DNA from 2 places in the Comamonas sp. MYb21 genome. Region 2 is predicted to be linked to the other one. Evidence: riboswitches for the same ligand, from Rfam matches in the RefSeq annotation. Region 2 holds a riboswitch; the other holds the start of a gene.
What was found. A riboswitch is a leader RNA that binds a small molecule or an ion and turns the genes downstream of it on or off. The one in region 2 is predicted to bind ZMP and ZTP.

Region 1: it holds a riboswitch for ZMP and ZTP, as region 2 does, so the genes downstream of both, glyA (serine hydroxymethyltransferase) here and WH367_RS19875 (hypothetical protein) in region 2, are expected to answer to the same signal.

The regions. Positions count from the first base shown of each region.
Region 1 is NZ_JBBGZC010000008.1:246,131-256,876, forward strand. Features, by position in the region: gene WH367_RS13870 (DUF349 domain-containing protein) at 1-1,401, opposite strand, end outside; gene WH367_RS13875 (DUF748 domain-containing protein) at 1,653-5,684, opposite strand; gene WH367_RS13880 (hypothetical protein) at 6,231-6,455, shown strand; gene WH367_RS13885 (lytic transglycosylase domain-containing protein) at 6,895-7,869, shown strand; ZMP/ZTP riboswitch at 8,020-8,182, shown strand; gene glyA (serine hydroxymethyltransferase) at 8,240-9,484, shown strand; gene nrdR (transcriptional regulator NrdR) at 9,505-9,996, shown strand; gene aroC (chorismate synthase) at 10,076-10,746, opposite strand, start outside.
Region 2 is NZ_JBBGZC010000014.1:81-10,826, forward strand. Features, by position in the region: gene WH367_RS19865 (SDR family oxidoreductase) at 227-961, opposite strand; gene WH367_RS19870 (LysR family transcriptional regulator) at 1,066-1,989, shown strand; ZMP/ZTP riboswitch at 2,066-2,144, shown strand; gene WH367_RS19875 (hypothetical protein) at 2,169-2,729, shown strand; gene WH367_RS19880 (AAA family ATPase) at 3,225-6,365, opposite strand; gene WH367_RS19885 (ABC-three component system middle component 1) at 6,362-6,925, opposite strand; gene WH367_RS19890 (ABC-three component system protein) at 6,906-8,213, opposite strand; gene WH367_RS19895 (ComEC/Rec2 family competence protein) at 8,210-9,277, opposite strand; gene WH367_RS19900 (barstar family protein) at 9,972-10,232, shown strand; gene WH367_RS19905 (hypothetical protein) at 10,445-10,746, opposite strand, start outside.

The sequences.
Region 1 (10,746 bases), on a different contig from region 2:
GTCGGTCGATGGCTTGTGCGCCTCGACCCAGCCCTTGAGCTCTGCAATCAGGGCCTCGCGCTCGGCGCGGTGCTTGGCACCCTCTTCGCGCACCTTGGACAGCCAGACCTCGACATGCTTGTAGGCCGCATTGCAGGCCTCATCAAATTTTTTCCACAGCGCATGGTTGGTGGGGCCGCTTTGGTCGGCCTTCTTCCAGTCCTCGCGCAGCTGGCGCAGCGCTTCTTGCAGCTTGCGGCCGCCCAGCTCCTGGCCTTCGGGGCGGGCGAGCAGGCCCTGGGCCTTGGCCAGCAGCTCCTCGCGCACCTTGTCGGCGCTCCAGCGCTGCCAGCCTTCGAGTTCACCGGCGGCGATCAGCGCGGTATTGACCTGCGATTCCAGGTCCTGGTCGATCAGCTTGCCATGCTGCTTGAGGGCAGCGCGCAGCTGCTGCGCCGCGCTGGATGCGCCCTTGCCATGGCCTTCGGCCGTGTGGGCCTGCAAGGCCTTGAGCGCTTCTTGCACCGCATGCTTGGCGCGCTTGGCTTCCTGCGGATCCGCAGCGGGCTTGGCAGCAGCAGCACGGGCGGCAGCCTGCTCCACCTCGGTGGGCAGGCCGCGCCCGGCGCGGATCTCGTCGGCCCAGACCGGCACCGTGGGCAGCGGTGCTTGCGCATCTTCAGCGGCAGCCAGGGTTTGCTTGAGGGCCGACTGGAACGCATCCCAGACCAGCAGCAGCTGCGACTTGGAGGCCTCGAGCATGCTCGGGTAGCGCGCTTCGACGCTGCCCCAGCTGGCATCGCCTTCGAGCACGGCGGCCTGGTCCTGCCAGTGCTGCACATCGGTGGCCAGTGCCGTCTCGGCAGACTGGGCATCCTTGTAGGACTTGGTGGAGAGCACTTCAACGCGCTGGGCCAGCAGCACGGCGGCCTCGCGCTGCACCTGCACGCGGTGCTGCAGGTCTTCAATCGTCTTGATGCGGTCGGCCAGCTGGATCTTGAGCGCAGCGAGCGGCTCGCGCGACAGCGGCGCGCCAGCCTTGGCGGCGTCGCGCTGCCAGGCCAGGGCATCGGCAATGTTCAGCTTGGAGGCGCCCAGCAGCTTCTCGGCCTTCTCGGCCCATTCCGCGGCGATGGCTTCCTGGCCCTTGGCGCGGCGCATCTCGTCCATGCGCTCACGGATGGCCTTGGCAGCACCCTTGTCGCGGGCAGACAGCTCCTTGAACACTTCCTGCAGCTGCTCGGCACCCGGGTTGGTTGCCAGCCATTCGCGCACCTTGGCTGCACGCTCACCCGAGGTGGCAGCCGAGAAAGCACCACCGGTGACGCCATCGAGGGGATGGGGGGCAGCGGCCGCCTTGGCGGGTGCGGGTGCGGGCTCAGGGGTTTCGGGCGTCTTGTTGCGCGAGATAAAGGGGAACATGGAGTCAGTTCAGTCGTAAATACGGCCTGCATCGCAGCGCAATGCAGCCATTGGCACATAAAAAAGAGGGAGGCCGGCCCGAGGGAGTCTCTGCGAAACTGCCTAGCCTGCATCCAGGTTGCTATTTTGACCCGGTTTGGCGTGGACTCCAAGCACACGGGCATCGCTATAAGGTAATTCAACCCAAGCATGGCCAAAAACAAAGGGCTGGCGCCCTGCGGCCCAGCCCTTGTTCAATGGCCTGTCAGCGCTCAGCGCGGCGCCAGACTGAGCTCGGCATGCGGCGTCCAGTCCTTGTCCTCGCCAAAGCCTTCGGTCTTGGCATTGCCCAGGAAGAGCCGCTCGAGCTTGACGCCCTTGCTGGCCAGGTAGTCACGCACCGTCACGCCCCGGGCCAGCGCCAGCTCGCGCATCGCATTGTCGGGCACGCTGATGCTGGTCAGCAGCAGGGTTTCCATCTCGGCCACCGGGATGTCGCTGGCCATGCCCACCAGGTTGCGCGGCTTCTGGATATCGGCACGTTTGTACACCTCCTTGAGCAAGGCGGGGTACTCGGCAGCGCTCACGGCCTGCACGTCTTCGGGTTTGCCACCGGCGCGCACCGCGCTGCGGCGCTTTTGGGCCAGCACCAGGTCGTCGATGCGGGCCTTGCGCCAGCCGTCCTTCTCGCGCTCCAGGTCGGCCTGGCCGGCAACGGTCAGCTGCAGCGCCGGCCGGTCCTCCAGCGCCTTGGCCACCTTGTCCAGACTTTGCTTGCTGTCCGCATCCAACACCGCACTGCCGGGGGCAAAGGGCACATGGCTGGCTTCGCTGCCGCCACCAAAGGCGCCCGAGAGCAGCGCAAACGGCGAGGTCACTGCCTTCATGATCAGGTTGCCAATCACCTTGAAGATGATCGGCGCCAGGCGGAACTGCGGATCGTTGAGCGAGCCGCTGATGGGCAGGTCCAGGTCGATCACGCCATTGCGGTCAGCCAGCAAGGCCACAGCCAGCTTGACCGGTAGGCTCGCTGGCGCGCCCTGCACCGCATCGCCAAAGGTCAGCTGGTTGAGCACCAGCTTGTTGCTGGCCGTCAGCAGGCCCTCGGGCGTCACGTCGTACTGCACGTCCACACTCATCTTGCCGCGCTCGATACCGTGGCCGGCGTACTTGATGCTGTAGGGCGTCAGCGGCGACAGCTCCAGATCGCGCACCTTGCCATGGATATTGAGCGCCAGCGGCTTGACCAGCGGGTTGAGCTTGCCGGTGATCTCCAGCGACGCGGTGCCTTCTGCCTTGCCGCGCAGCTCCAGCTCGGCCAGTTGCAGCTGGCCGGCCGTTGGCTCGGACGAGAACGCACCCATGCGCCCGGCGAGCTCGGACAGGTCGGCCGAGTAGTTGGGCCGCACAAACTGGTCGCTGAACTTGACGGTACCGCCGGCGAGCGTGATCGGGCCCATGTCGATGATGGGCCCCGTGGCGGGTTCGGGGCTGGTGGGCGCAGCCGGTGGGCTGACCGCTGCAGCACCCGATGCCTCGACCACCACGCCTTCGGATGGCGCGGCCGCATCGCCAGCGCCCGCAGCACTGCTGCCGCCCAGGTCCTGCAGATTGAGCTTGCCGTTCTCCTGCACCACGAGGCGCGCATAAAAGTCGGTCAAGGCCGTCTCGCCCACTTGCACTTTCATGCGCTGGCCCGGCACCATGTCCACGGCCAGGGCGCGCAGGCTCAGCAGCTTCCAGTTCAGCAGGTCATCGCCCGCCCCCATCAACCCAATGCCCAAGGTACCGGTACCCCGGTTGGCAGCAGCTGCAGCCGCCTTGCGGCCAGTCTCGCTCGCGCCATTGCCGTCGTCGTCGCCAGCATCATCACCGCTGGCCGGCGCTGCGGCGGCCACCAGGGGGCGCACGCGCACATCGTCCAGCCCGGCATCGCCCTTGACATGCAGCACCGGCCCCTTGTCCGATTGCGCATAGTCCACCGTGCCCCGGAAGTTGGCATCCGCCCGCACCAGGCGCACTGGCAGCAGGGCCGCCGCATAGGGCTCAAAGGCGTGGATGGGCAGCTGGCTCACATTCAGGCGCCCCACGGCCGACACCGGCGCCAGGCCCAGGCTGCCGTCATAGGCGATGCGGCCGGGCTCGGCGCGGCCGCTGCCAATCCGGCCCGAGAGCTTGAGCGGCGAGGGCTTGGCCTTGGTCGCCAGTGGCGCATAGTCGCGCAGCTCCAGATCCCAGCCGGTCAGGCGAAAGGCGACCTTGCGGGCGGTCGATTCATCCTGGAAGGCCAGCTGGGCACCCTTGATGGCAACCAGGTCCAGCTGCACATCCCAGGGTTTGCTGGCTGCGGCCTTGCTGGACGTAGCCGCCTTTGCGGGCGCCTTGGCCTCATTCTGGCGGGCCTGCGATGCGACCAGCCAGTCTTCAAACATCATGCGCCCGTCCTTGGCGCGCGAGACACCCAGCACCGGCTCGACCAGCTGCACCGAGCCGAGCTTGACCTGCTGGGCTTCGGTATCCAGCACGGCATCCTTGACCAGCAACTGGCGCAGCTCCAGCAGGTTGTTCTTGCCCTTGAGGCCGATCGCAGGGCCATGGGGCGGCGCGCAGTTGGCCTTGCTGTTGCACTGCAGGGCCACGTCCGACACGCGCATCTGCGCCAGCGCCACCTTGAGCGCCGTGCCCTGGCGGCTCAGGTGCATCTCGCTGTCTATCGTGCCCAGCAGGCCGGGCTCGATCACCCCAGTCAGATAGGAAGCGCCCAGTTGCAGCGGCAGGCCCGTGGTGCTCACATCCACCTCGGCCATCTGGTCGGTTGCCTTGCCCGAAAACACCAGGCGGCCGGTAGACGGCACACCCTGCGCACCCGACAGCCCCGACGAACCCTCAAAACTGAAAGGCTGCTTGAAGGGCCAGGCAATCTGCTGGGCCTCCATGCTGAAGTCATCGAGCTGTACGCGCGCAGGCAGCGGCACGCTTTCATCGACCCAAACCCCCTTGAGGCGGCTGAGCTTGAGCGCATCGACCCGCACCGACCAGGCAGCTTGGCCGCTGCTGGCTTTGCCTACGGATGCGCCAGTTTCGGCAGCGACTGCCTGAGAGTCCGCGTTGTCGGTCTTGCCAGCCTTGTCGTCCTTGGCTTCGGGGCTTGCACCATCTGCACTGGCCACGGAGGTTGCAGGCTCCGCCTTGTCTGCGGTGGCAGCGGTGTCTGTGGGCTTGGCGGCCTGCGGGGCATCCTCAGCCCGCCCCGGCAGCGCCTGGCCCTGGGCATCGAGCAGGCTCAGCTGGCCATTCTTGCCCCGCTTGAGCGACAGCTGCGCGCCATCCAGCGCCAGCTGGGCGATATGCACCTGCCCCAGCAAGGGCTGCACATCGGCCAGCTGCACATCCAGCCGCTCCCAGCCCAGCAATTCACCGCCGGCCGCGTCGTGCAGCTGCACAGCGCTGGCATGCACCTCGCCGCTCAGGCGCACCTGCGTCTTGTCCTGCTGCTCAAAGGCCAGTGCCAGGTCGGCATTGAGCACGCCGGCCACCAGCTTGACGGGCAAGGACGCGGGAATATAGGCCAGGTAGGGCTGGAGGTCGAGGTCCTTGATCGCAAATTGGGCCTCGGCCTTGCGGTCATCGGCAAAGGGCGTGGCCTCGGCATGGCTGGCAAACTGGCTGCCATTGAGCACAAAGGCCAGCTGGGGCAGCACCTTGATCTCGCGCTTGGATTCGAGGTTGCTCAGAAAAGGAATGCCCAGCTGCAGGCCCTGGAGTTCATGGGTCTGGCCCACGGTATCGTCGCGGAAGGCCACCTGCCCCTCTTTGAGCTCGATGTTGTAGAGCGCAAAGTGCGCCGTCTTGCCGTCATCGGGCGGCGGCTCAGGGCTGCGCAGCTTTTGCAGAATGTCGTCAAAGTCAAATTTCCCGGGGGCGGTCTGCGCGATGCGCAGCACGGGCTTGTCCACCTGGATGGCATCGAGCACCGGTGCGAGCCTGAACACCGACTGGATATCGGCATCCACATAGATGCGCTCGACCGCCAGCATCGCCGCGCTGTCTGCCTGGGGCCCGGCGATCTGCAGGTCGCGCACGGTCAGCTCCAGCGACCAGGGCTTGAACTCCACCGCCCCGATATGCACCGCCCGCCCGAGTTTTTCCGTGCCCAGCTTCTCCCCCTGGGTGCGCAGCAGCCAGGGCAGCAGCAGCCACGACAGCGCCCACAGCAGCAGCAGCGCCAGCAGGCACCATCCCAGCCGGCGCAACCAGCGCATCGCGACGACCTTTTTCTTGTTTGTTTCTTGCGTTTCGCTCACGGCGATGATCCTCACTCAGAGTCAGTACGGCCCACCCCATGGTATCCATGGCTGCGATGGCAGGCCCAAGATCCATTGTGCACAAATAAGCCGCTGTGGCGGCGCTGGCTTAGCACACAAAAGCGGCATCTGTCGCTGGTTCACAATCGTTCAAATCCTGCAGGCTGCCCCAGGAAACGGTGTGCCTCTCTATATATAGAGGAAAAACGCAGTTTCTATGGCGGCACCCCCTGCGGTAGCGGCACGGCCAGGGCTAAAGGCAGCAGGGGGCGATGCCGCGATGCACGGATCCAACAGCCGGATCGGGCAGCCGCCCGACCGACCGCCTCAAACACGGCCATGCTTTTCACACTGCGGCATGCCAAACCGCAGCGTGGAGCCGCAAAAACACAACGCCAGGCCCTGCTTTTTTGCGTCCACCTATTTTTTACCCAGGTATAAATACCAAAAACCTGATGTAGCCATGGGTTATTGGCTGTTTTATCCTGGTTTTTATACAGTTTTTTGGCCTTTTCAGGTGAAATTTGTGTAGGCGCAGATGACCGCATGATGACCAAGACCTGCCCGCCCAAATCAGGCCAGCGTTTTGCGCGGCCCGCAACGGTTCTGTGCGCCTATGCGCAGGCGGCACCCAGGCACCGCCCTGGGCTGCAAAAGCGCAAATGGGGCTGCGTGCTACACCAAAAACAGAGCACAACAGCCGCGCAGCATTTGATAAAGATTGACTTTTTGCTGCATCCTTTATATCAATCAATGTATTTAAAAGATTAAATACAAGCTATTGAACCCATAAAACGGGGTCCCCGACAGGGCCCCGATCCGGTGCTTTTTCTGCCTGCCATCCCAGTTGCAGGGGTGGCTGCCGCCCCTGCCTGGATCCGGCCCTGCGGCAGCCCGCTATACACGTTTTTTTATTACTTTTTTTTCTCATTTTTCGATTCAATAGTGTTGACTGAGTATTAAGCAAGCTTCTAGAATTCAGCCCATTGCATTGATTGCTGATTTTTTAGTCAACACCCCTCACGGTGTTTTGATCGTAGCCCCTGACACGCAAGAGCGTGCTTGAAACGACAAAGGGCCGTCTGCAACGCAGACAGCCTGCCGGAGACCACACAGGACAGTGTGGCTCCACCCTGCCAGACCCCAGCCCGGTGCACTATCCGCCGGGCTATTTGTTGGAGGTGGCGGGACTTAGAAAGGAAAAATCCCTATGACGGCTCCCGCGCAAGTGGATGCCGGTGCGCGCTCATTGAGCGCCACCATCAGCCGTGGTCTGATGACCATGGCACACAACAGTTTTGCTTTGATCGGTCTGGTGGTGGCGTTCTGCGCCCTCACCCTGGTGTCGCGCGACGATCTGCGCCACGCCGGCGAGGCGCAATTGCGCAGCTGGCTGCAGGCCCGCACCCATGCACCTGCCGTTGACCTGGCAGGTGCCGATGCCGACGCATCCACTGGCGACGATGCCGCCATGGTGGCTGCCGTGGACCGTGCCACCGCCAGCAACCCCCAGCAATTGCCCCGCAACCAGGCCAATGTGGCCTATTGGCTGGCCAAGAAATACCGCGTGGCGCCTGAGCCCCTGGCCGTGCTCGTCTCCGAAGCCTACCTGGTGGGCAAGGAAACCAAACTGGACCCCACCCTGATCCTGGCGATCATGGCCGTGGAGTCGAGCTTCAACCCCTTTGCCCAAAGCTCGGTGGGTGCGCAAGGCCTGATGCAGGTGATGACCAAGATCCACACCGACAAGTACGAGCACTTCGGCGGCCACTTTGCGGCCTTTGACCCGGTGACCAACCTGCGCGTGGGCGTCAAGGTGCTGCAAGAATGCATTGAGCGCGCCGGCTCGCTCGAAGGCGGCCTCAAATACTATGTGGGCGCAGCCAACCTGCCGACCGACGGTGGCTACGCCGCCAAGGTGATGGCCGAGCACTTCCGCATCAAGCAAGTGGCCGAAGGCCGCAGCAACACGCCCAAGGCACCGGTGGCCCCCACTGCCAAGCCTTCGCTGTCGGCCCAGGCGGATACGCCCGCCGCAGCCGGCACCGTGGCCGACAAGGCCAAGGCCGCCAGCAACAGCGCAGCTGCAGGCAACGCTTCTGAAACCGTGGCCCTGGCCGACAAGCAAGCCGCGCTGCCAGCAGCGGCCAAGGCCGAGGCCACCGCCGTGGCCATGGGTTCCTGACCAGCCCCTCCGGCTCATCGCCCTCTTCGCACAAGCACCCAGCCGGGTGCTTTTGTTTTTTCTGGCCCTGGCACAGCTTCCCGGAACCGGTTTTTATCCAGACGTGGCGATAAACCCATTGCCCCAGGCCGGTGCAGCCTGGGCTACACTAGCCGGGTACGCGACTGGCGATAGACATCTGTATGACCGGATTGTTGACGTGGAATGCAGGCCCGGCCTGCAGCAACCACCGGGGAGCGTACCGTGCAGTGCCAGGGCGAGCGCATCGCCCCCCGCACCCGCCACGTGTTAGCCGTGCGCCTGGGCAGCCCCTGTTTTCGCCAACCTCACTGTTGGCAGGCAGGGCTCACTTCTGACTCCAACGACCGCCATGTACCAACGTAACATCCTTGTCGAACAGACCGACGCAGAACTCTTTGCGGCCATCCAGGCCGAAAACCAGCGCCAAGAGCAGCACATCGAGCTGATCGCCAGCGAAAACTATGCCTCCCCCGCCGTGATGTGGGCCCAGGGCACCCAGCTGACCAACAAGTACGCCGAAGGCTACCCCGGCAAGCGCTACTACGGCGGCTGCGAATTTGTCGATATCGCCGAGCAACTGGCCATCAACCGCGTCAAGCAACTGTTCGGCGCTGATGCTGCCAATGTGCAGCCCCATTGCGGCGCATCGGCCAATGAAGCGGTTTTCCTGGCTTTCTTGAAGCCCGGCGACACCATCATGGGCATGAGCCTGGCCGAAGGCGGTCACCTGACCCATGGCATGCCGCTCAATATCTCCGGCAAGTGGTTCAACGTCGTCTCCTACGGCCTGAACGAGAAGGAAGAGCTGGACTACGACGCCATGGAAAAGAAGGCGCACGAGACCAAGCCCAAGCTGATCATCGCCGGCGCATCGGCCTACTCGCTGGAAATCGACTTTGCCCGCTTTGCCAAGGTGGCCAAGGATGTGGGCGCGATCTTCATGGTCGACATGGCCCACTACGCCGGTCTGATCGCCGCTGGCGAATACCCCAACCCCGTGCCCCACGCCGACGTGGTGACCACGACCACCCACAAGAGCCTGCGCGGCCCCCGTGGCGGCGTGATCCTGATGAAGGCCGAGCACGAGAAGGCCATCAACTCGGCCGTGTTCCCCGGCCTGCAAGGCGGCCCGCTGATGCACGTGATCGCAGCCAAGGCCGTGGCCTTCAAGGAAGCGCTGACGCCTGAGTTCAAGCAGTATGCCCAGCAGGTCAAGACCAACGCCCGCATCGTGGCCGAGACCCTGACCGAGCGCGGCCTGCGCATCATCTCCGGCGGCACCCAAAGCCACGTGATGCTGGTGGACCTGCGCGCCAAGGGCATCACCGGCAAGGAAGCCGAAGCCGTGCTGGGCGCTGCCCACATGACGATCAACAAGAACTCCATCCCCAACGACCCGGAAAAGCCGATGGTCACCAGCGGTATCCGTATCGGTACGCCCGCGATGACCACCCGTGGTTTCAAGGACGAAGAGGCGCGCCTCACGGCCAACCTGATCGCCGACGTGCTGGACAACCCACGGGACGAGGCCAACATCGCTGCCGTGCGCGCCAAGGTCAACGCCCTGACCGCACGCTTCCCCGTCTACCGCTGATCTGACCTGCGCCCGCGCCTATGAAATGCCCCTTCTGCAGCCATCCCGATACCCAGGTGGTGGAGACCCGTGTTGCAGAAGACGGCGGCTTTGTACGGCGCAGGCGCCAGTGCGGCAACTGCGAAAAGCGCTTCACCACCTATGAGCGGCCCGAAGTCAGCCTGCCGGTCATCGTCAAAAAGGACGGCCGGCGCATCGACTACGACCGCAGCAAGCTGCGCGGCTCATTCAGCCTGGCGCTGCGCAAGCGCCCGGTCCCCATCGACAAGGTGGACCTGGCGCTCGAGCATGTCGAGGACAAGCTGCGCACCTTGGGTGCGCGCGAGGTGCAGACGCATTTGATCGGCGAGCTGGTCATGGCCGAGCTGCAAAAGCTCGACAAGGTGGCCTACATCCGCTATGCCAGCGTCTACCGCAGCTTCGAAGACATTGACCAGTTCAAGTCCATCGTCGACGAGGTGACAACCCCGCCGCCCGAGCCCAAGAAAGACAGCGCCCGTAAAAAGGACTGAGGCACAAAAAAATGCGAACCCCTGGGTTCGCATTTTTTCTTTGGGAGCCGGCCACGGAGCCATCCCGGGCTGCGCCTTGTCAGTCTTGCGGCGCCTCGGCGGCAATCGGCCCCACCGCCTGCACCACATCGCTGTTCTGGGCGCGGTGGCGCAGCGCATGGTCCATCAGCACCATGGCCAGCAAGGCCTCGGCAATCGGTGCAGCGCGGATGCCCACGCAGGGGTCGTGCCGGCCCTTGGTGATGACCTCGGTGCTCTTGCCCTCGGTATCGATGGACTCGCGCGGGCTGATGATCGAGCTGGTGGGCTTGATGGCGATGCGGATCTCGATGTCCTGGCCGGTGCTGATGCCGCCCAGAATGCCGCCGGCATTGTTGCTGCGAAAGCCCTGGGGGCTGAGCGAGTCGCCATGCGTGGTGCCGCGCTGGGCCACGCTGTCAAAACCGGCACCAATCTCGACGGCCTTGACGGCATTGAGCCCCATCATCGCGTAGGCGATGTCGGCGTCGAGCTTGTCATACAGCGGCTCGCCCAGGCCCACCGGTACGCCGCTGGCCTGCACGCGGATCAGCGCGCCGCAGGAATCACCCGCCTTGCGCAGCGCATCCATATAGTCTTCATAGCGGGTCACATCGGCCACCGGCGCAAAAAACGGGTTGTTAGGCACATGCGCCCAGTCCTCAAAAGGCAGGGCCACCTCGCCCACCTGCAGCATGCAGGCGCGGAACGCGGTACCGAACTTCTCCTTGA
Region 2 (10,746 bases):
ATTGTTTAACTCCGATGAGAAATGGAAAGCTCAAGATCGGCATAACCTCATTTGATCTTGAATACCGTTCAATGTTTGGCGATGCCATCGTCGTCGCTGAAGAGGAGATGCGTAGAAGATATCCGCAAGGATGACGCGAGTACCTACGAACATAGAGGAAGCCACAGCCTGAAAACCCCAGCTCCATGCAAGTAAGCTCTCACGCCCGCCCATCATCAGATTTCCATCAATGCGGGCTCGCAGTGGGCCGCATGATGATCTCGCTGGTATCCACATCCGCCGGCTGCGAGATTGCAAAATGGATGGCCCGCGCGATCGCCGATGCGCTGATGGCCACCTTGCGAAACTCCTTCATCTCTTCGCGGCCAGCGGCATCCGTGATGGTCTCCGCCAACTCCGACTCCGTCACTCCAGGGCTGATCGTGGTCACGCGGATGTCGCTGCTTTCCTGCCGCAGCCCTTCCGAGATGGCCCATACCGCGTACTTGGTGGCGCAGTACACGGCGGCGGTCGGCGACACCGCATGCGCGCCGATGGAGGCAATGTTCACGACATGCCCAAAGCCCTGTTGGCGCATGGCGGGCAGCACCGCCGCAATGCCGTGCAGCACACCGCGAATGTTCACATCGATCATCCAGTCCCACTCCTCCACCCGCAATGCGGCAAGGGGTGACAACGGCATCACGCCAGCGTTGTTGATGATGGCATCGATGCGTCCATAGCGATTCAGCGCATGGTCGGCAAAGGCCTGCAGTTGCGCACGCTGGGTCACATCCAGCGCCAGCGCTTCGGCCACACCGCCTGCGTTCTGGATATCGGCCACGATCTGGCCCAGTTTGTCGACCCGGCGAGCGCCGAGCACAACGGTAGCACCGTGCGCAGCCAGCAGCTTGGCGGTGGCCTCACCGATACCGCTGCTGGCACCGGTGATCAAAATGACTTTGTCGAGCAAGTTTTTCATAGCGAACTTTCTGCACATGGCGTTGGAAAGTTCAAACTGTAGGCAGCTTGGTTTGATCAGAGAAGTGCGCCAATGCTGCACAATTTGGTTAGACTTTCTAACCAATGAAAGACGAACTCCAGCTCCTCCACTGCTTCTTGGCGGTGGCCAAAGCGCAAAACTTCCGTGCTGCCGCCGACCAGCTGGGCGTAACACGCTCTGCCGTCAGCCAAGCCATGCGCAAGCTGGAGGACCAACTGGGCATCGCCCTGGTCCACCGCACCACCCGCCATGTACGCCTGACCGAGGCCGGCCAGACGCTGCACCAGCAAATCAGCGGCCCCTTGGCTGCCGTGCAGGTGGCGCTCGAAGAAGTATCCGAAGAAGGCCCAGCGCGCGGCCTTTTGCGCGTGGCGGTCACCTCCATCGCCGAGCGCTTTCTGTCCGGTCCCTTGATCAGCGCCTTTACCGCCGCCCACCCGCACATCACCTTGGATGTCACCGTCACCGATGACGAATCCGACATCATTGCCGGCGGCTTCGATGCCGGCCTGCGTCTCGGTGAAGTCATCGAGCAGGACATGATCGCCATCCCGCTGACAGGGCCGCAACGGCAAGTGGTCGTCGCCACCCCCGCCTACCTGTGCGCACAGGGAACACCCCAGCACCCCAATGACCTGCTGGGCCACCGCTGCATCGGCTGGCGCGCGGAGCTGGAGTTCGCCCCATACCGCTGGGAATTCCAGGAAAACGGCCGCGATTTCAGCCTCGCGGTCGCCCCCCGTGTCACCACCAATGACATGCTGCTGATGGTGCGCACCGCGCTGGCCGATGGCGGCATCACCATCGGCATGGAGGAGACCTTTGCGCCCTACCTGGAACGCGGGGAGCTGGTCTCGGTGCTGGACAGCTACCTGCCCTACTTTCCCGGCTTTTACCTCTACTACCCCAACCGCAGAAACCAGCCGCGCAAGCTAAGGGCCTTGGTGGAGCATGTGAAAGGCTGGGTGCCGGTGGGCGGATCTTTGCCCGGGTCCATATCGGCTTAAGTAGCAAGAGAGATCAGCAAGCTGCAGGTGATCTGCAGGCCCGCGCTTGTTCGCCGAATCACTTTTGGCTATGCTGGCCGGGTCATGTGACTGGCGAAAAAGATGGAGCACCATCAGGGAGCATGATGCATGAGCCGTTCGCCTGGGCGTTTTGGTATTCCTTCCATTCCGGAGATTTGATGACTAACGCCCCCCATCCCCTCAACGCCCCTTTCTGCTCTGCCGAGGCCCTGGACCTGCGCAGATCCCCACTTCTTGTTCCCTCACGCTTCCACGGTGTGCCCTTTGTATTTGAGCGCTACCCTGGCGCCCCTGGTGTCAGTGGGCTGACCGGTGGCGCCAACTGCCAGCAATACGCCTATGAGTTTTTACGCGAGCACGGATTCTCCATTGGCGATTTGCGCTCCAGCAACTTGTGGGAAGACTCGGAATATACGGATGAAGTTGCCACACCACAGGCCTTTGATCTGGCCCTGGTGCATGACCGCCCAGACGCATGGGGTGCCCATGTGATGGTTGCAGTGGAGAGCGATCTTTTCCTGCACCTTTCGATCCGCATTGGCAGGCCCGCCGTGGAGACATTGGCCGAGGTCATGGCGCGCCCCTATTACCAGCACCTGATTGGGTTCAAGCGCTGCCGGTTTCGTGACATCGTTGGCGGGGCGAAAAATGAAAGGAGGGCTGGTGTATGCACCGTCGCCAAGGCAACGGGAGAACTATCGCTTAATTTGCAAGGCTGATGACAGCTCATGCATGGCCAACATCGGTCAGCCGCATAGTTCACTTCAACGACTGGTGCAGGCTGGTCGCAGTCGCTGAGATTTAGCAAGCCTGTAACCGCTGCCGCCGATACCAGACGTTGTCCTGCTATCTAGCCAAGTTTCCGCTGTACGCCTGAAACCGGAAGCTTGCTGGATCGCAGTGCGCCAGACAGCCTGAACGGCAGCTCTCGAAAGCTGCGAACTGGTGCTGACGACCCGTTGTCGACATTCTCCGGGAGCGACCGATACAGCAGATTCCAAAGAACAACGGCCATTCAGTCGGACGCGTCGGTTGGCTGGACGTCGGCCAAAGCCGACATCGCAGCGGCTTGGGTGTGACGGCAGGCTGGCCGCTGACTTTGGCAGCACTAAGCAGCCGGACGGCAGCTTGCCTTCGTTGCTCGCTACGCGGGATTTTCCGGTATGCATTGCCCTTCAGGAGATTTAGAATCTCGACTTCATGCTGTTGAGCCGCTATGAAGGCTCCGCTTCACCCGTTCGCGCCTTTATCCGACCAAACGTCTCCAATTCAAGGAATTTTGACTCATAGTGATATTCAGGAATCTTTCGCTTGAGCAGCTCGAAAAAGTTCCTATCATGCGTCGACAATATAATCTGTCGGTCAAATTTTCTAGAAATAGTACGCAACAGGTCTATCGTAGCCAGTACGTTGATTGAATCCATAGAGTGAATTGGATCGTCAATGAAGATGCATCCAACTGGCTCTCCATGCGCCTTTACATGAAGTGCGCGTGCCAGAAAAATGCTTAGACTAAGTATGTTTACCTGAGCTGCACTGAAGTAAAGGTTAGGTGCGATGCAGTCGCCGGCCTCGTCCGAAACGAGGACGTGGAGACGCGGTTTTTCCCCTTCTGGAAACTCGCACGTAAAGCGAACCTCTTTGAAGTCCGGGTGTGGATCGATTTTCCTGTAAATCGAATTGATTAAATCAGTAAAAAAGAAGCTACTGATTCTCGAATCCAACCTTTGAATGACGTGCGTGTATTCGCCATTAACTTTAGCGCTGAGGGCCTCATGCCTAGCCTTCTCAGTTAGTAGCTTATCGAGTTGTTTCCGCGCCTCAATCGATTCGACATAGGGAAGCGCGAGCTCCAATTGTTCGCCTAGCAGCGCATATTGCCTAGCCAACCCTGTTGTTGTCTCTTTCTGTTGCGCATACATCGCATTTGCGGAATTAATGCCATCCACGATCCTTTCAGGCAGCCACGACAAATCGTACTTTGGCAGATGCGAGCCGATCTTAGATACGAACGTAGAAATTTCCGCCTCCGATTCAAGCCGTGAGCGTTGGTTCGATTGTTCCTCGCGCTCTACGGAGGCCAGGTCATCTGTGCTCGGGTTAGGCGCCGTGGCCTCCTCCTTCTCCAACTGATCTCGCGCATCCTTCAACTGCTGCAAAGCAGCTGCTGCTTTACCCTGGCTGTCTCCCAGCATCTGAGCCACGTGCTGCCTTAGTTGTGCAGGATCGACGGCATTTGACAAACAAACGGCCATTAATTCTTTGTACACCTCGCCACCTTTAGCCTGCTCCGCCTTTGCCCTTGCCTCGCCAATCGCTTGAATCAGCAGTTTCACCGCGTCTCTGCGGAGTTGAGCCTCATCCTCCGAACGAGAGAGGTCCGACTGTTCCGTCGAGCGACGCTCGGAAACCTCACGAATATCTTTTGCTAACTTTTGGCCAAGTTGCTCTGCACTTAGATTCAGCACGAGCTGAGCCGAAGTCTGTGCGCGAGAGGCCGCAGCCTGAATGTCGCGATCGAGCGACTTTATTTCTAATGTGAGCGCTTGCAACTCCCGTTCGCTCTGTGAGACTCCAGCTCGGAAGTCAAGTACTGCCTTATTCTTTCTCTGATTCCACTCCTCGATTAAGGCAGTGACATGCAGACATGATTCGTCGAAGGCGGCCTGCGCATCATTCTGCTTGTGGAGCGCGGCTGCTTCCAGTTGATTAAGTAATTGATTGCCCAGGATGTTCTGCAAAAGCTCGTCGGGGCTCGCGTGTTCTTTCGTGCATAGCGGGCATTGATTCGAAGGCGTTTTCGCTAGTATCTCGCAGCCGAGTGACACCAATGTCGCAAATTGGCCTTTTTGCGCATCGAATGCTGCTAAAGCATTTCTCGCGGCCACAAGAAGCTCAGCCCGTCGGGCTTTCTCAAGAACAGCTTGCTGAACAGGAAGTACGGATATGCCCTCTTCCAAAATCATGGTCAATTCAACTGCGTTGATTGATTCTTCGGTAATTTCTAGGCCAATCAGACTTTCGAGATTACTCCTCTCCAAATCACGCTTCGCGGTTAGCACATTAAGACGTTGTTGGCGGTCGTCCCTTTGAGCCTGTCTTTCGGCGATAACAGCGCGCCCTTCGTTGAGATCACGAAATATTTCGGGGGCCTGCTCTCGTAGAGCCACTAGTGCGTTCGCATTAACATCCAAATCTTGCAACGATGTCTTGCATGTTGCGATGCGTTCTTCCCAGCTTTCAAGCTCCGCCTTCTTGACTTGAAGCTGCGCTACCGACTCTTGCTCTCGTGCAGTGATTTGAGCAATTTGACCAAGCGTCTCTTCGAACAAAGGTACTTTGCTCAACAAGGTCTGATGCCTTATCGTGTCCGCGTGTGTTCGTTCAACGAACTCAGTCGAATGCGCGACTTTCTCTTTGAGCTTGGCGTAGCGATTCAGAGCATGACGCCGTTTCTCGAGTTCGGACAACGCCTTTATTGCAGTAGCTCTCGTCGCCATGGATTCCGCTATAACAGGCAACTCGACGAGCGCTGCCTGCAAGTCGGTCAGAAACCGCTCAAAGTCCGCGCTATTATTGTTCAGTTCGTGCAGCCGCTGCGCAATCAGATTGCGAAGATCGCGCTCGCTGTCTGCGTCAAAGCTCTGTGAGACCGATTCAATGCGCTCACCACGATCGACCAGACTTTGGATAGTCCGATTAACACTTTCGAAGATCCCGGTGTCAGTCTGTTTTGCGAGAACTTCTTCGTATCTTCGCTGCTCCTCGGACATGCCTTTTAGCAGGATCGTCAATTCGCGCCTAAGGGCAACGAGATTGGCGCGATAGGTATCATCGCTATCTCCGAAGTTTTGCATAAACCTGTCATAGCGCGCGTCAGGCTTCTCCTCTCGAAGGAATCCGTCGATGGCCTCTTGAGACAGGAAAACTCCCGCGACCTCTTCCATTCCGTGCACCGGTGCTTCGCGTTTGAAGAGATAGTCTCGGCTACCAGCGCGCGCCTTCGGCACATCTTTAATGACATCCCCGAATCCGATTCCCGTTACGGTCACTCGTGAAGGCGCAGAATCTGGGATTACACGATTCCGCAAAATGTGTTGACGACGACTCTCCTGATTCTGAGCTCGAGATATATTATCGTTTTCAACGCGAGTGTAATCGCGAACGAATCGCTCGATATTATTCGTAAGCGCCCACTCTACAGCATCGTAAAAAGATGTTTTACCAAAGCCGTTTGGGGCATAGATGGAAATAAATTGTGCAGGGTCGCCCGACGGAGTTGTGAAGTCAAAGGTTCCATCGCTTTTCTTTTCATATGCGCGGAAACCTTCAATGATGACTTTTTTGATTTTCATGAGAAGGATCCTAGACGCTCGAGAAGTTCATTGATGCGACCGCGCCGAATTTCGGAAGAACGCTCTTTTCCATCGAGAGGAAGTTTCGAGGAGGCCGAGAGGAATTCTCGAAATCGATTAGAGTTCTCAAGCTGATCGCACAGTCCGTCCACTACATCCGAAAGCTTAAGGTCTCGCCCTAGAATGGAATTCTCCAGAGCCTCTCGCACGACAGTGTCGGAATCCGAGGCAAACGTCGGTCCTGCTAATACCAGCTTTCTGAGCGCGAACCTATCGTTCTCAATGCGGTACTTGAGGTGCTTGTCCATCGCCGACGGTGTCACCAACGCGAGGTAGATGTTCCAAGACAAAAATTCGTCTGGCAACGAAGACTGGTATTCAACGGCGATTTCGTTGTTGATCAATCGCCAATATTTTTCGCAGGTTTCGTTGTCTGAAAAGCGAGCTACAAAGCAACTGATTAAATGCCTCTCGTCATCTGACTGAAAGAATGCAAAATCGACAGCCGGCGCGATACTTTTCAGAAAACCTACATCCAGATTATTGGGCAATAGCTGCACGATAGGCCTCCGCTAGCAACTGCAGTACGGTATGTTCATCAAGTCCAAGTTTATTGTCGTAAAGTTCTTCTTGCCGAACAATACAGTCCATGTGGAGACCATCAAGATGAAAAAGTCTCACTTTGCCGATAGGTTTACGCGGAATTCCGATGTCAAACGCCCCACTCAGGGGAAGACCGATATCTGGCACCACTCTTGATAGGTCTTTGATTGACCTGGTTTTAGCAGGCGACCCTTCGATCCGATTGCTAACAAGCACCAGGCCGTCATCAGCAAGACCACCGAGGTCAGATTGGATGATCCGTTCAACGAACGCTGTCCACTCGCCCTCGGAGCCACTGTATAGAAATCGACGTCGTGAACGTAATTTCTCGATATAGTCCGCATCGACAATTTGTGGCCTGTCGAGCAATACAGACAAGGTTAGGTACTCTAGCCACGAAATCCAAAGCTTCCTGTCAAGCAGGCTACATTCGGGATCCTCTTGAACTAACAGCCTCTTCCCAAAGATGTTCAAGATTCCATTGGGTGTTGGAGAGTCAGTAGCGAGGTTTGTTCGAATAACGCTAAGAAGGGCCGTTCGCAGACGTTGCAGCGTTGCGGGACATTCGAAGCCAGGTAGCGGAAATACTGCATTCGCAAGCCCAGCAAACGACAGCAAGAACGGCGGCAAGATCGGAGGGAATCCATGATCTCTGATCAAGTTGTCGAACGCAGGTATTCCGATGCAACGCAGCCAGTTGTGGCCCTCTTGAGGCCGACCTTCCATCTCGTACTCGACCGCGACAAGAATCCAGCGGTTTGCGACCTTGATATACACGCCACCACCTGAGACCCCTCGAACTTCATCAACTGTCGCAAAGCTCTTAGTGGAGACATCGATCGACAGTGCGTCGAAGTTCTCTATCTGCCCAGGGAAAAGCCGGAGCGGCTCGTTCGAATTGCGTCGAATTTCTGGAAATCCGACCAACCACATCGATTGCTCCATCTCGACCGACGTCGATGTCGCCGTGGGGTCAAGTGTCTGACTGACCACCACGATCACTGCAATATCGAGCATTGGGGAAACGATGAGCTGCCTAACTTCAATCTCGGTGCCATCCCGCAATTTCACGACAGTCTCGTTCGGCTCCATGAGCGATGCGACATTAGTCCGCTCTTTAAGCAGATTGTGGCGTGCTGTCAGAACGTACGAGTGGTCGGCGCTGAGCGCTGTCACCAGCACGCCAGACCCATCGTTGACCATCACCGCCCGCTGATATATCTCTTCTGGTCTAAGCGCGCTCACAGTATCAACTCTCCTGTGAGCGCTTTTATGTTCCCGTAGGCAGCACGCTCTTCCAAATTTGGAAAGACGTCGTCTCTGACTGCCTCGTAATTGAACAGTATCTCGCTATTCGGTTGCATTTCATTGATTCTGGCGAGGGTGATTTTGCTCGGTAAAGCATGACGCATGCCATTGGTCGAAACAACGAATTTCTCGCATCGAATTAACGACAGCAGGTCCTCGCTTGTGTTCGCTTTGCTGCCATGGTGCGATAGCTTGCAAACAGAGACTTCTAGTGGGTTCTCGGACGATACGCCTAAATGCTCTCGAAGCGCCGAGCAGACAGTGGATGGGAGCGCGTCTCCGAGAAGTAAGACTCTATGTCCCTGCGTTTCGATGAGAACCGCTATCGAGCTTCCATTATGTACAGATGTGTCTTCGACAAACTTGTCATTGGCCCGCAACTCAGAGAGCGACAGGTGGTAGTCTTTTGCCACGCCAGAAGTGAGCGAATCAGCTTTTTCCGTCTCCCACTTGGAAAGCAACTTGGTCAGTTGCTGTTCCGTCGGCGAAAGAATAAATATCTTACCGTGCTTGAACAAGATCTCCCGGCCATCTACAAACCTGACTTGCCGACGCGAGGTACAGTACCCATCCAAGAGGGCGTCGAACTCTACGCCCTGAGCAATGCTCGTAAGGCGGTCTTCAGGATCGGCTATCCAGATGTCTGATCCCTCAGGTACCTGCGTGTTGAAGGCTTGGGCAATTACTTTTCCGGAGTTGAACCAGACGTCATTTGCAATGACGGAACGGTACTTATCTTGCCGGCAAGCCTTCAATAGGCCTCCGATATGATCGTCATCGACATGGGTCACTATCGTGAGGTCAAATCGCTCGCCTCTCTGTCGCAGATCCTCTAACACCTCTTGCAACGGGCCCGCTGTTCTCTTCCCACCTTGGCGACGCTCGTAACACTCTGACGGACCGCCGTCAATCAAGATTCGGAACGTCTCAGTGCCCACGCATGTCTCAATGACAATCGCATCGCCGTGTGCCGCTTTCAGGAAACTTACTTTTAGAGTCATCAACAGCTCAGGTAACGTTATCTTCGGCGACCGTGTCAGAGGATCATGTACGTTTATATCTTTGCTACCCGACCTATATGGCGACAAAGTGATCTCTGACGCCGGCAACAAGAGAGGCCACCGACGCATCAAGGGTCCCTGTAAGCGATCATAATGTACCTCACCTGCCACGCTGGATCAGTACGCTGAACATTCACGCATCGTACAAAGCGCAAAGGTTAAACATGCCAGCGTAGAGCCGCTACAGCTTATCATGGGATCCGCACCGTCGGAAACCGGATGGCCGAGGTGGTCGTAACGGAGCCTTTGCTGATTCAACCAGTTGGATCCGACACTATCAACGCTGATAAGGTTCGCTATACGCTAGGCTGCCGACTTAGGATGCGAGCACAATCAATGTCGGAAATGGCCTATGAAGACGCGTTCGTCTATAGCAATCGGATGGATCGTTACAGAGACGAAGCCGACACCTGAACGTCCGACTGACGACGCACACGAACGGCGGTTTGTGGCCGGCAGCCCCAGTTCGTGGACCTCGCTGACAGCTGACTTCTCCGGACGTATCAGGAGGTCTGCGTCCTTGTGCATCCATGCGTTCACGCCATCGGCCATGAGCCATCCTTCACGTCGGTGGCAGAATTTGTCCCAAAGGAGGCTCGAATACATGGCGTGAGCGAAGCAGATTGTGGTGGTGGTGGTTGGAGATGTCTTGAAGGTGGACGAGCTTCATCAACGATTTACGAGTGCTTTGGGATTTCCTGATTTTTATGGCAAAAATTGGGATGCATTCTGGTATCCCATAGTTGTGCTTGTTGAGATGCCGCATGTTCTTCGATTGGAGGGATGGCAGGAACTGGTCCAACACCTTCCCTGTGAAGCTGCATTGATGAAGGAATGTCTTGAGCGCATGCAAAGAGACTTCCCTGAGCATGCTGCAACGGTTGAGTACGCATAGCACCTATGCCTCTCACTAGCCTGCGGCACTTTCCAGTATTGAACCAGCTCAGAAGGATTTGGCATGAATGGCAGTAAGGTGGCATTCTGTGACAGGCGCAGATCGGCCACAAAGAGTCGTTCGGCATCGTGACGCAAAGCAGTCTCTCGGGCGCCGCTAGAAAGAAAAACCCGAGCTACTCGCCAGAAAAAAGACAGCTCCAGCAATTGCCCTTACGCCCCTACCGCAATGGATCTGAATCGCAAGATCTCGCCGAAGGCCAAAACGCAGGGGTTCTGCGTTGCAATGGGAAAGCGGCTCACAACGAAGTGCTTGATTGCGTTCAGATTCAACTCCCCTAAGAGCGTTTGCTCGCGCGCGCGTTCCTTCTCGAGCGCCTTCCGGTAGGCCTGGTCAAGGGAGCGGTTGTAGCGAACGAACCTTCGTACGTCGGCCTCGATTCGATTCAAGTCGACGAGGTTATTCTTGCACTGAACGTTGTAGATCACGCCGTCGAGCGTCGCAACGACGTCGA